2 regions of the Streptomyces sp. NPDC037421 genome follow, and region 1 is predicted to be linked to the other one. Evidence: riboswitches for the same ligand, from Rfam matches in the RefSeq annotation. Region 1 holds a riboswitch; the other holds the start of a gene.
The links. A riboswitch is a leader RNA that binds a small molecule or an ion and turns the genes downstream of it on or off. The one in region 1 is predicted to bind ZMP and ZTP.
Positions count from the first base shown of each region.

Region 2: another riboswitch for ZMP and ZTP. It lies ahead of ACZ7IF_RS22065 (bifunctional 5,10-methylenetetrahydrofolate dehydrogenase/5,10-methenyltetrahydrofolate cyclohydrolase); the one in region 1 lies ahead of ACZ7IF_RS11855 (serine hydroxymethyltransferase).

Region 1 is NZ_JBVJWV010000006.1:169,104-174,733, forward strand. It holds gene trpS (tryptophan--tRNA ligase) at 1-767, opposite strand, end outside; gene ACZ7IF_RS11855 (serine hydroxymethyltransferase) at 922-2,187, opposite strand; ZMP/ZTP riboswitch at 2,223-2,313, opposite strand; gene rocD (ornithine--oxo-acid transaminase) at 2,431-3,636, shown strand; gene ACZ7IF_RS11865 (hypothetical protein) at 3,806-4,354, shown strand; gene ACZ7IF_RS11870 (glutathionylspermidine synthase family protein) at 4,379-5,575, opposite strand; gene ACZ7IF_RS11875 (hypothetical protein) at 5,582-5,630, opposite strand, start outside.
Region 2 is NZ_JBVJWV010000015.1:56,561-62,190, reverse strand. It holds gene ACZ7IF_RS22075 (RNA polymerase sigma factor) at 1-1,227, opposite strand, end outside; gene ACZ7IF_RS22070 (methyltransferase domain-containing protein) at 1,442-2,203, opposite strand; ZMP/ZTP riboswitch at 2,261-2,363, shown strand; gene ACZ7IF_RS22065 (bifunctional 5,10-methylenetetrahydrofolate dehydrogenase/5,10-methenyltetrahydrofolate cyclohydrolase) at 2,424-3,269, shown strand; gene ACZ7IF_RS22060 (NADH:flavin oxidoreductase/NADH oxidase family protein) at 3,330-4,589, shown strand; gene ACZ7IF_RS22055 (MAB_1171c family putative transporter) at 4,750-5,630, opposite strand, start outside.

The DNA.
Region 1 (5,630 bases):
GTGAGGGTGGAGAGGATCGTGAGCAGGTTGCTGACGCCGGGCTTGTTCTCGGTGTCGAAGCGGATCACGGTGTCCGTGTCGGTGACCGCGCTCTTGATCTTCTTCTCGGTGACCTTGGGCTCGTCGAGGAGGTTGATCAGCCCCTTGGGGGAGGACGCGGACTTCGACATCTTGATCGCCGGGTCCTGGAGGTCGTAGATCTTCGCGACCTCCTTGACGATGTGCGCGGCGGGGAGGGTGAAGGTCCGGCCGAAGCGCTGGTTGAAGCGCTCGGCCAGGTCGCGGGTCAGCTCGATGTGCTGGCGCTGGTCCTCGCCGACCGGGACGGCGTTCGCCTGGTAGAGGAGGATGTCGGCGACCTGGAGGATCGGGTACGTGAACAGGCCGACGCTGGCGCTGTTGACCCCGCCCTTGGCGGACTTGTCCTTGAACTGGGTCATCCGGCTGGCCTCGCCGAAGCCGGTGATGCAGTTCATGACCCAGCCGAGCTGCGCGTGCTCCGGAACGTGGCTCTGGATGAAGAGCGTGCACCGCTCGGGGTCCAGGCCGGCCGCGAGGAGCTGCGCGGCGGACAGGCGGGTGTTCGCGCGGAGGTCCTTCGGATCCTGCGGCATGGTGATCGCGTGGAGGTCGACGACCATGTAGAAGGCGTCGTGCGTCTCCTGGAGGGCGACGTACTGGCGGATCGCTCCGAGGTAGTTCCCGAGGTGGAACGAACCGGAGGTGGGCTGGATGCCGGAGAGCGCGCGAGGACGGTCAGAAGCCATGGCCCCATTCTTCCACCTGCCCGGCACACCTCCGTCCGGCGGGCCGGGGCCGGTGGATCGTGTGCGGGCGGGCGGCCGCTGCGCGGGGCCGGCGCCTCCCAGCCCTTCGCAGCGGCCCACCCACCCGCAGACGGCGCACCGCGCGAGCGGCGCGTCAAAGAGGCAGCCCAGGGGCCGGGAAGGCGGACATGAGGTCCGCGACCTCGGAGCGGATCGCGGCGAGGGCCGGCTCGTCGGCCTTGGCGGCGGCGTCCACCGCGCGCGAGATCCAGTCCGCCACCGCCGGCATGTGCTCCACGCCCAGGCCGCGCGACGTCAGCGACGGCGTGCCGATGCGGATCCCCGACGGGTCGAACGGCTTGCGCGGGTCGAACGGCACCGTGTTGTAGTTCACCACGATCCCCGCCCGGTCCAGCGCCTTCGCCGCGACCTTGCCCGGGGCGTCCTTCCCCGTGAGGTCCATGAGGATCAGGTGGTTGTCCGTACCGCCCGAGACCAGGTCGAAGCCCCGCTCCAGCAGGGCGGCGGCCAGCGCCTTCGCGTTGGCCACGACCGCGTGCGCGTACGAGACGAAGGACGGCTGCGCGGCCTCGTGCAGGGCCACCGCGATGCCCGCCGTCGTCTGGTTGTGCGGGCCGCCCTGGAGGCCCGGGAAGACCGCCTTGTCGATGGCCTTCGCGTGCTCCTCCCGGCACATCAGCATCGCGCCGCGCGGGCCGCGCAGGGTCTTGTGCGTGGTCGTGGAGATCACGTCCACGTGCCCCGCCGGGGAGGGGTGGGCCCCGCCCGCGATCAGACCGGCGATGTGGGCCACGTCCGCGACGAGGATCGAGCCGGCCTCCTCGGCGATGGAGGCGAAGGCCGCGAAGTCGATGGTGCGGGGAAGGGCCGTACCGCCACAGAAGATGATCTTCGGGCGCTCGGCCAGGGCCAGCTCCCGCACCGCGTCGTAGTCGATGAGGCCGGTGTCGGGCCGGACGCCGTACTGCACGCCGCGGAACCAGGAGCCCGTGGCCGAGACGCCCCAGCCGTGCGTCAGGTGCCCGCCCATCGGCAGGGCCATGCCCATCACCGTGTCGCCGGGCTTGGCGAAGGCCAGGTAGACGGCCAGGTTGGCCGGGGAGCCGGAGTACGGCTGGACGTTGGCGTGGTCCACCCCGAACAGGCCCTTGGCCCGCTCGACCGCGAGGGCCTCGACGCGGTCGATGTTCTGCTGGCCCTCGTAGTAGCGGCGGCCCGGGTAGCCCTCGCTGTACTTGTTCTGCAGGACGGTGCCGGAGGCCTCCAGCACGGCCGCGGAGACGTAGTTCTCGCTGGGGATCAGCCGCAGGGTCTCCGCCTGGAGGGTCTCCTCGGCGGATACGAGCGAGGCGAGTTCGGGGTCGGTGGCGTACAGGGCGGGCTGGCGGTGCGCGGTCATCGCGGCTCCTCCGGGGTCGATGTCGAATCTCGTCCCCGCGAGGCCCAGGCGAGCGGCCCTGTGTGCGGTCGTGCGCGCACGACTCCCCCGGAGTCGGTTCTCCGTACGCCAGTCGCCGTGCGTACCGAACACCATAGCGGGCGCGGCACCGATGAGGTTTCCGGTTCCACGATCCGAGCGACGATACAAATGACGTCACCCACGTCACCCGCGCCACCAGCCAGACGGACGATCGGAGACCCCGTGTCGAGAACTGCTGATGCCATCCGCTCCGCCGACGAACACAGCGCGCACAACTACCACCCCCTGCCGATCGTCGTCGCGTCGGCGGACGGGGCGTGGATGACCGACGTGGAGGGCCGCCGGTACCTCGACATGCTCGCCGGGTACTCGGCGCTCAACTTCGGCCACGGCAACCGCAGGCTGATCGACGCCGCCCGCGCGCAGCTGGAGCGGGTCACCCTCACCTCGCGCGCCTTCCACCACGACCGCTTCGCCGACTTCTGCGCCGAGCTGGCCGCGCTCTGCGGCAAGGAGATGGTGCTGCCCATGAACACGGGCGCGGAGGCGGTGGAGACGGCGGTCAAGACGGCCCGCAAGTGGGGGTACGAGGTCAAGGGCGTACCCGACGGCCAGGCCAAGATCGTCGTCGCCGCGAACAACTTCCACGGCCGTACGACGACCATCGTGTCCTTCTCCACCGACCACGAGGCCCGCGACCACTACGGCCCCTACACGCCCGGCTTCGAGATCGTCCCGTACGGGGACCTGACCGCCCTCGACGCCGCCGTCACCGCCAACACCGTGGCCGTGCTGCTGGAACCGGTCCAGGGCGAGGCCGGTGTACTCGTACCGCCCGCCGGATACCTGGCGGGCGTACGGGAGCTGACGCGCCGGCGGAACGTCCTGTTCATGGCGGACGAGATCCAGTCGGGCCTGGGCCGCACCGGCCGGACCTTCGCGTGCGAGCACGAGGACGTCGTGCCCGACGTGTACGTCCTCGGCAAGGCGCTCGGCGGCGGGGTCGTGCCCGTGTCGGCCGTGGTCGCCGACCGGGACGTGCTCGGGGTCTTCCGCCCCGGCGAGCACGGGTCCACCTTCGGCGGGAACCCCCTCGCCTGCGCCGTCGCGCTGGAGGTGATCGCGATGCTGCGCACCGGCGAGTACCAGCAGCGCGCCGCGGAACTGGGCGACCACCTGCACCGGGAGCTGAACCTGCTGGTCGGCGGCGGCTCGGTGACCGCCGTACGCGGCCGCGGGCTGTGGGCGGGCGTGGACATCGACCCGGCACTCGGGACGGGCCGCGAGGTCTCCGAGAAGCTGATGGAGCTGGGCGTCCTGGTGAAGGACACCCACGGGTCGACGATCCGGATCGCGCCGCCGCTGGTGATCTCCAAGGAGGACCTGGACTGGGGGCTCGACCAGCTGCGGTCGGTGCTCTCCGCCTAGGTCCTGTCCGGGAGGGCGGGCGCGGCCGGGACACGCGCGGGTCCCGGCCGTGCCCGCCGCCGTTCCCCGCCCTGCGTTGGACACCCGGAGCGGCCCGCCGGACGATGGGAGGACCCGTACGGGTGCGCGTCCCCGGTCTTCCCGGGCCGACCCTCCGCTGGGAGCCCCCATGCACCGACGCAACCGAAACGCCCTGCTCCGCGCCGCCCTGGCGTCCTCCCTGGTCCTCGGGGCCGCCGCCCTGGCCGTACCGGCCGCCGCCGCACCGGCGGCGGTGCCCACCGCCACCTGTACGGTCACCCCCGACCCGGAAGGACGGTTCGTCGTCATCACCGGCGAGGGGTTCAAGGGGCCGCGCAACCTCAACGACGGCGAGACCACCGAACCCCTGAACATCGACGCGAACGGGAACTTCCGGGTGCAGCGGAACCAGAAGAACGCCGACTACACCGTCCTCGCGGTGAACTCCACCCAGGACTTCACCTTCGTCAACTGCCGGCCCGGCCAGCCCACGTCCCCGTCCCCGCTCCCCACCACGAACAGCCAGGATTTCCGGCGGGGTTTCGAAGCGGGGTACCTCGACGGCGTGAAGGCGGCGTCCCGGACGGGCTGCGGCATCCCTCCCGAGCCGGACAAGAGCCAGGACCGTTCCGAGTCCTACTGGCGCGGCTGGACGAAGGGCGCCGAAGCCTCCTACTTCAGGTACTGCCCCGGCTAGAACGGCCGGCCGCCGCGGACCGTCCTACAGGATGACGTGCGGCAGGAAGCGGGCGTACTCGTCCGTGACCGGCCCCGCCGATTCGCGGATGCCGAGCCCCGCCGCCTCCTCCTCGACGACCCACGCGCCGAGCACCACGCGGTTGCCGTCGAAGTCGGGCAGCGGGGCCAGCGCCTGGAACACGTACGTCTCCCCCTCGGCCGGGACGAAGGGCTCGCCCTCCGCGCCCGCCTCGTGCAGCGTGACCCCGGCGCCCTCCCGGCCCAGCAGCGGCTTGGCCACGTACCCGCAGGTGCCGGCCAGCTCGCGGGGGCCGTCGAGGTAGGCGGGCAGCAGGTTGGGGTGCTCGGGGAAGAGTTCCCACAGGATCGCCAGCAGCGCCTTGTTGGCGAGGAGCATCTTCCACAGCGGCTCGATCCAGGCGGTGGTGCCCGAGCCGCCGCCGTGGTCGTAGGTGCCCAGCACCTGCGGGCCGAACTCGTCGGTGGCCAGCCACTCCCACGGGTAGAGCTTGAAGCAGCTGCGGATGAAGCGGAGCTTCTCGTCCACGAACCGGCCCGAGAGGCTGTCCCAGCCGATCGTCTCCACCGACAGCGCGTGCGTCTCCAGCCCGGCCTGCTCGGCGGTCTCCTGGAGGTAGGCGACCGTCATCAGGTCCTCGCCGAGCTCGTCGGTCTCGGAGTGCGCGAAGTGCACCGGCCCCGGCGGCAGCAGCTCGGCCTGGCGGCGCCAGGCCTCGACGAGCCGCTCGTGGAGGGAGTTCCACTGGTCGGCGCCGGGGAAGCGCTCCTCCATCCAGAACCACTGCGGGCTCGCGGCCTCCACCAGGGAGGTGGGCGTGTCGGCGTTGTACTCCAGCAGCTTGGCGGGCTCGCCGGCGCCGTCGTAACGCAGGTCGAACCGGCCGTAGAGGGAGGGCTGTTCGGCGCGCCGCCGCCAGGACTCGGCGATCCGGGCGGCCAGTTTCGGGTCGGTGATGCCGAGGTCCGCGAAGCGGTCGTGGTCGACGATGTGCGCGGCCGCGGCCAGGCACATGGCGTGCAGCTCCTCGACCACCCCCTCCAGCGCCTCGACCTCCGGGAGCGAGAACGAGTAGTACGCGCTCTCGTCCCAGTAGGGGCGCAGGGAGTCGTCGGGGTAGCGGGTGAGGGGGTAGATCAGCCCCTGCTCCTCGACGGTCTTCTGCCAGTCCGGGCGCGGTTCGATGGTGTGCCGCTGCATGTGCGCTCAGCCGCCGGAGGAGCCGGAGCTGCTGTGGCCGCCGATGCCGCCGCGG
Region 2 (5,630 bases), on a different contig from region 1:
CTTCTCGGGGGTCATGTCGAGTTCCTTGCCCAGCTCCTCCGGGGTGGGCTCGCGGCCCAGGTCCTGGAGCATCTGGCGCTGCACACGGGCGAGCTTGTTGATGATCTCGACCATGTGGACGGGGATGCGGATGGTGCGCGACTGGTCGGCCATGGCACGCGTGATCGCCTGCCGGATCCACCAGGTCGCGTACGTGGAGAACTTGAAGCCCTTGGTGTAGTCGAACTTCTCCACCGCGCGGATCAGACCGACGTTGCCTTCCTGGATCAGGTCCAGGAAGAGCATGCCGCGGCCGGTGTAGCGCTTGGCCAGCGAGACCACGAGGCGGAGGTTGGCCTCCAGCAGGTGGTTCTTGGCCCGGCGGCCGTCCTCGACGAGGATCTCCAGCTCGCGCTTGAACGCGGGCTTGTGGTCCTCCTCCTCTTCGAGCTTGTACTCGGAGAACAGGCCCGCCTCGATGCGCTTGGCGAGCTCGACCTCCTGCTCGGCGTTGAGGAGCGGCACCTTGCCGATCAGCTTCAGGTAGTCCTTGACCGGGTCGGCGGTGGCACCGGCCACCATGACCGTCTGCGCCGGAGCGTCGTCCTCGTCCTCGTCGGACAGCACGAAGCCCTGGCCCGCGGCCTTGGGCGCCTCCTCCTCGGTCTCGTCGGCGAGGTCCTCGACGGCCCAGTCCTCACCCTCGACGGCGGGGTTCTCGGCGTCGTCGGCGTCCTTGGCGCCGGCCTTCTTCGAGGCGGCGGTCTTCTTGGTGGCCGTGGCCTTCTTGGCGGCGGCCTTCTTGACCACGCGCTTCTTCGGCTCGGCGGCGGCCTCGGCCGACACCTCCTCCGACGCGGCGGCCGACGGAGCGGATATCGCCGCGGCGGCGGCCGGGGCGGCAGCGGTGGCGGAGGCCTTGCGCGCGCCGATGGGGCGCGGCGGGGCGACCGCCTTCTTCGTCACGGTGCGGGCCGGGGCGGCAGCTGCCTTGCGGGGCTTCTTGGCAGCAGCCTTCGTGGCGGGGGCGGCGCTGACGTGGAGGGCGACACCCTCCTCGTCCAGGACCTGGTTCAGGCTGCGCAGGACCCGCTTCCACTGGTCCACCGGGATGCGGCCGGCCTCGAAGGCCTGGCGGACATCGTCACCGTTGATGTGACCCTGCTCGCGGCCGCGCTCGACGAGCGCGACCAGGGCCTCGGATTCGGCGATCTCCGGAGGGAACGTACGGGACGGGCTGAGCGACACAAGGAGCCTCTCGTTGCGAACAGATAAGGAGTGGGCGGGACATCATCGCGCGGACTCGGGAAACAGACCGAAGCGGGTCTGTATTCCGGGGCCGCGCGAGGACACCTGTCGGTTCATCGCCTGCCCGAGTCGATTCGTTACGCGCTGAATTGAGTGACCTGCGCCACGCTGTGGCCGCGCAACCGATCCGGAGTGGATCCGTCCGCACCTCGGGTCACTCCTTCTTCCGGGCCTCGATGAGGAAACGGGCGGTGTGCGCGACGAACGGACCCTCGCGCCCGATCCGTTCGTGGAGCTCGCGCAGCCGGTCCCGGTACTGCCCGACCGTGAAGCCGGGAACCATCCAGATCACCTTCCTCAGGAAGTAGATCACGGCCCCGATGTCGTGGAACTCGGTACGCAGCCGCTCGGAGCGCAGGTCGGTGATCTCCAGACCGGCCCGGGTGGCGTCGGCGACCGCGTCGTCGGGGTGGCGGGCGCGCCTGACCTCCTCCGGCTGCGGGCCGAGGAAGTACTCGACGAGCTCGAAGACGCTCGCCGGACCCACCTGCTGCGACAGGTAGGTGCCGCCCGGTGCCAGCACCCGGGCGATCTCGTCCCACCAGATGGTCACCGGGTGCCGGCTCGCGACCAGCTCGAAGGCCTCGTCCCCGAAGGGCAGCGGAGGCTCGTCGGCGTCCGCCACCACCACCGCGCCCAGCGGGTGCAGCAGCCGGGTCGCCCTGTCGATGTTCGGCGGCCAGGACTCCGTGGCGGCCGTCAGCGGGGGCAGCGGGCCCGCTCCGGCGAGCACCTCGCCCCCGCCGGTCTGGATGTCCAGGGCCGAGCGGACGGTGGCCAGGCGCTCGGCCAGCAGCCGCTGGTAGCCCCAGGAGGGCCGCTGCTCGGTGGCCCGGCCGTCGAGCCAGGAGAAGTCCCAGCCGTCGACGGAGACGGACTCGGCCTCGGCGACGAGATGGTCGAAAGTGCGCGTCATGTCTCGATCGTCCCAGCTCGGGCCCCGGTCATCCACCGGATATGTCGACTACAGTGGGCCCCGGGCCGTGACTGGCGTTCGGGTGGATCACCACCGGGGAGCGGCCCGGCGTACACCTCCGCGGTCCGTACGCCGTATGCCGCGCGCCTGGGCGAACCGCGATCCGCAGCGACGTTCAGGAGACCCCGTGACGACTGCCCCCACCGCCACCGCCCAGCTCATGGACGGCACCGCCCTCGCCCGCCGCGTCTCGGAGCGCACCGCCGCCCTCGCGGCGAAGATCACCGAGCGCACCGGCACCGCGCCCTGCTTGGCCACCGTCCTCGTCGGCGAGGACCCCGCGTCCGTGACCTACGTCAAGATGAAGCAGAACCGCTGTGCCAAGGCCGGGATCACCTCCCGCCACGTGGAGCTGCCGGCCGAGACCACCACCGAGGAGCTCGTCGCCGCGATCACCGCCCTCTCCGAGGACCCGGAGATCAGCGGCATCCTGCTCCAGCACCCCGTCCCGCACCACATCGACGAGCGCGCCGCCTTCGAGGCCATCGCCCCCGGCAAGGACGTCGACGGCGTGACCATGCACTCCTTCGCCGCCATGGGCTTCGGCCTGCCCGGCTTCGTCTCCTGCACCCCCGGCGGCATCATGCGCCTGCTGGAGGAGTACGACGTGGACCTCACCGGCAAGCACGCCGTCGTCGTCGGCCGCAGCGCGATCCTGGGCAAGCCCGCCGGGATGCTGCTGCTGGAGAAGAACGCCACCGTCACCTACTGCCACTCCCGCACGCAGGACCTGTCCTCGATCGTGCGCCAGGCGGACGTCCTGGTCGCCGCGGTCGGCAAGGCCGAGTTCATCCGGGGCGAGGACATCAAGCCCGGCGCGGTCGTCCTGGACGCCGGCTACAACGAGGGCAACGTCGGCGACGTCCACTTCGAGTCGGCCGCCGCCCGCGCCTCCCTCATCACCCCGGTGCCCGGCGGCGTCGGCCCGATGACCATCGCGGTCCTGCTGGAGCAGACCGTCCGGGCCGCCGCGGCCCAGGCCGCGCTGGACCTCGCGGAGCTCTGAGGCGATCATCTTGTGGCGCGGCCCCGCGTGACGGCCGCGCCACAAGCTTGGGGGACTCGGATGGACCTGTTCGCACCGCTCGACCTGCCGGGGGGCACCACTCTTCCCAACCGTCTCGCCAAGGCCGCCATGGAGGAGAGCTTCGCCGCCCAGCCCGGCCAGCTCCCCGACGCGCGCATGGAGCGGCTGTACGCCCGCTGGGCGCGCGGCGGCGCCGGACTGGTCATCACCGGCAACGTGATGGTCGACCGGCGCGCCCTGACCTCCCCGGGCACCGTCGTCCTCGACGAGCACTCCCCGCCGGAGCCCTTCCGCCGCTGGGCCGCCGCCGCGACCTCGGGCGACGCCCGGGTCTGGATGCAGATCAACCACCCCGGCCGCCAGGTCGGCTCCGACATGCCCGGCACCGCATGGGCCCCCTCCGCCGTCCCCGTCAGCCTCGGCCGGCACACCAAGCGCTTCGCCCACCCCACCGCCATGACCGAGGCCGACATCGAGGCGACGATCGCCCGGTTCGCCCTCACCGCCGGACGGGCCGAGGAAGCGGGCTTCCACGGGGTGCAGGTCCACGCCGCGCACGGCTACCTGCTCAGCCAGTTCCTCTCCCCGCTCGTCAACCGGCGCACCGACCGCTGGGGCGGCGGCCTGGACAACCGCGTACGGATGCTCACGCAGACCGTCGCAGCCGTCCGGGCCCGGGTCTCGGCCGGCTTCGCGATCGGGGTGAAGCTGAACGCCGCCGACTTCCAGCGCGGGGGCTTCGACAGCGAGGAGGCCGCCCAGGTCATCGCGGCCCTCGACGGCCTCGGAGTGGACCTGGTCGAACTGTCCGGCGGCACCGTCGAGAGCCCCGCCAGCATGGGCCACACCACCGACCAGCGGACCCTGGAGCGGGAGGCCTACTTCCTCTCCCTCGCGGAGCGCCTGCTGGAGACCGCGGCCGTGCCGCTGATGCTGACCGGCGGCATCACCCGCCGCGCCACCGCCGAGGAGGCCCTGGCCCGCGGGGTCGCCGTCGTCGGCATGGCCTCCGCCCTGGCCCTGCGCCCCGACCTGCCCGAGCGCTGGCGCGCCGGCGAGGACGTACGGGTGGCCGTGCCCCGGATCGCCTGGCGGGACCGGAGCCTGGCGGCCGCGGGCACGCTGGCCCTCGTACGCTTCCAGCTGGACCGGCTGGCCCAGGGCCTGGAACCCCGCGCACGCGTCTCACCGCGCTGGATCCTCACCGCCGACAGCCTCCGGCACCGCCGCAGGGTCCGTGCGTACGGGGCCTGGCTGGCCCGCGAGCCGGCCTCCGGCGCTCCTGAGACGGCCTCCTAGGCCGTCTCTTTCGGATCTTGCCGGTCAAGCCCGCGCCGTCCGGTGCCGTGCACCGCAGGCCGGAGAGGCTCCCGATTACCGGACGTCCTCGGGTGCCTCGCCAACGCGGCGAGGTGCGGTGCCGGGCGGCGCGGGTCGGGCAAGATCCGGAAGGGCCGGCCTAGCCGGCCTCCTGGCCGACCGGCAGCCCCCGGCGGGCCGCGTCCACGATGGGCGAGCCGCGGAACTCCCGGGCGAGCGCGGCCAGGGGCTGCCCGTCGAGGCGGTACGGGGCGGGTTCCGCGGAGCCGGCGCCCGCGGCGCCGGACCGTTCGGCGGCGGCCCGTGCCCGGCAGGCGGCGGCGAGCATGGCCGCGTCCGCCACCACGGAGGCACCCGCCTCGGTCAGGCCCTGGCGGCGGGCGGCCCCGTACGCGGCCGTCCGTACGGCGGGGTCGAACCAGCTCGCGAGGGCCAGCAGCCCGTCATCGATCACCGACTCGCGGTGGATCAGCCGGATCCCCACCGGTGACCACCAGGTCAGCGGTACCGTCGCCACGCCGAGGTGGGCGAAGCCGCGCAGGGCCTTCCACAGCGGGCGCAGCCGGCGGTACTGGCTGAAGTCCCGCCAGGCCGCCGAGCCGCCGACCATCGGGACGATGAACCCGGTGCCCACCAGCAGCGCCGCCGCAGAGGCGAGCGGCGGGGCCACGTACGTGGACAGGCCGTCCCAGTCGCGGCCCGCCCAGCGGGCTCCGACGGCCACCCACTTCGCGACGAGGTACCCGAGGTCCAGCACCCCGCCGAGGGTCAGCAGCGCCAGACCGGTCCGCAGCGGCCGCAGCGCGGGATCGACCCGCAGCATCCACTTCAGGCAGAGCAGGCTCAGCGCGGCGCTGCCGACGGTGTGCGCCAGCAGGTAGCAGACGATCATCTCGCGCAGCCACGGCGTGTTCGCGTAGTACGTGTCCAGGTCCCGCAGCCGCTCCACGCGCGCGTCCCCGATCACGAAGAAGGCCACGATCAGCACGGTGACCGCGCTGAACACCCCCACCGTCACCC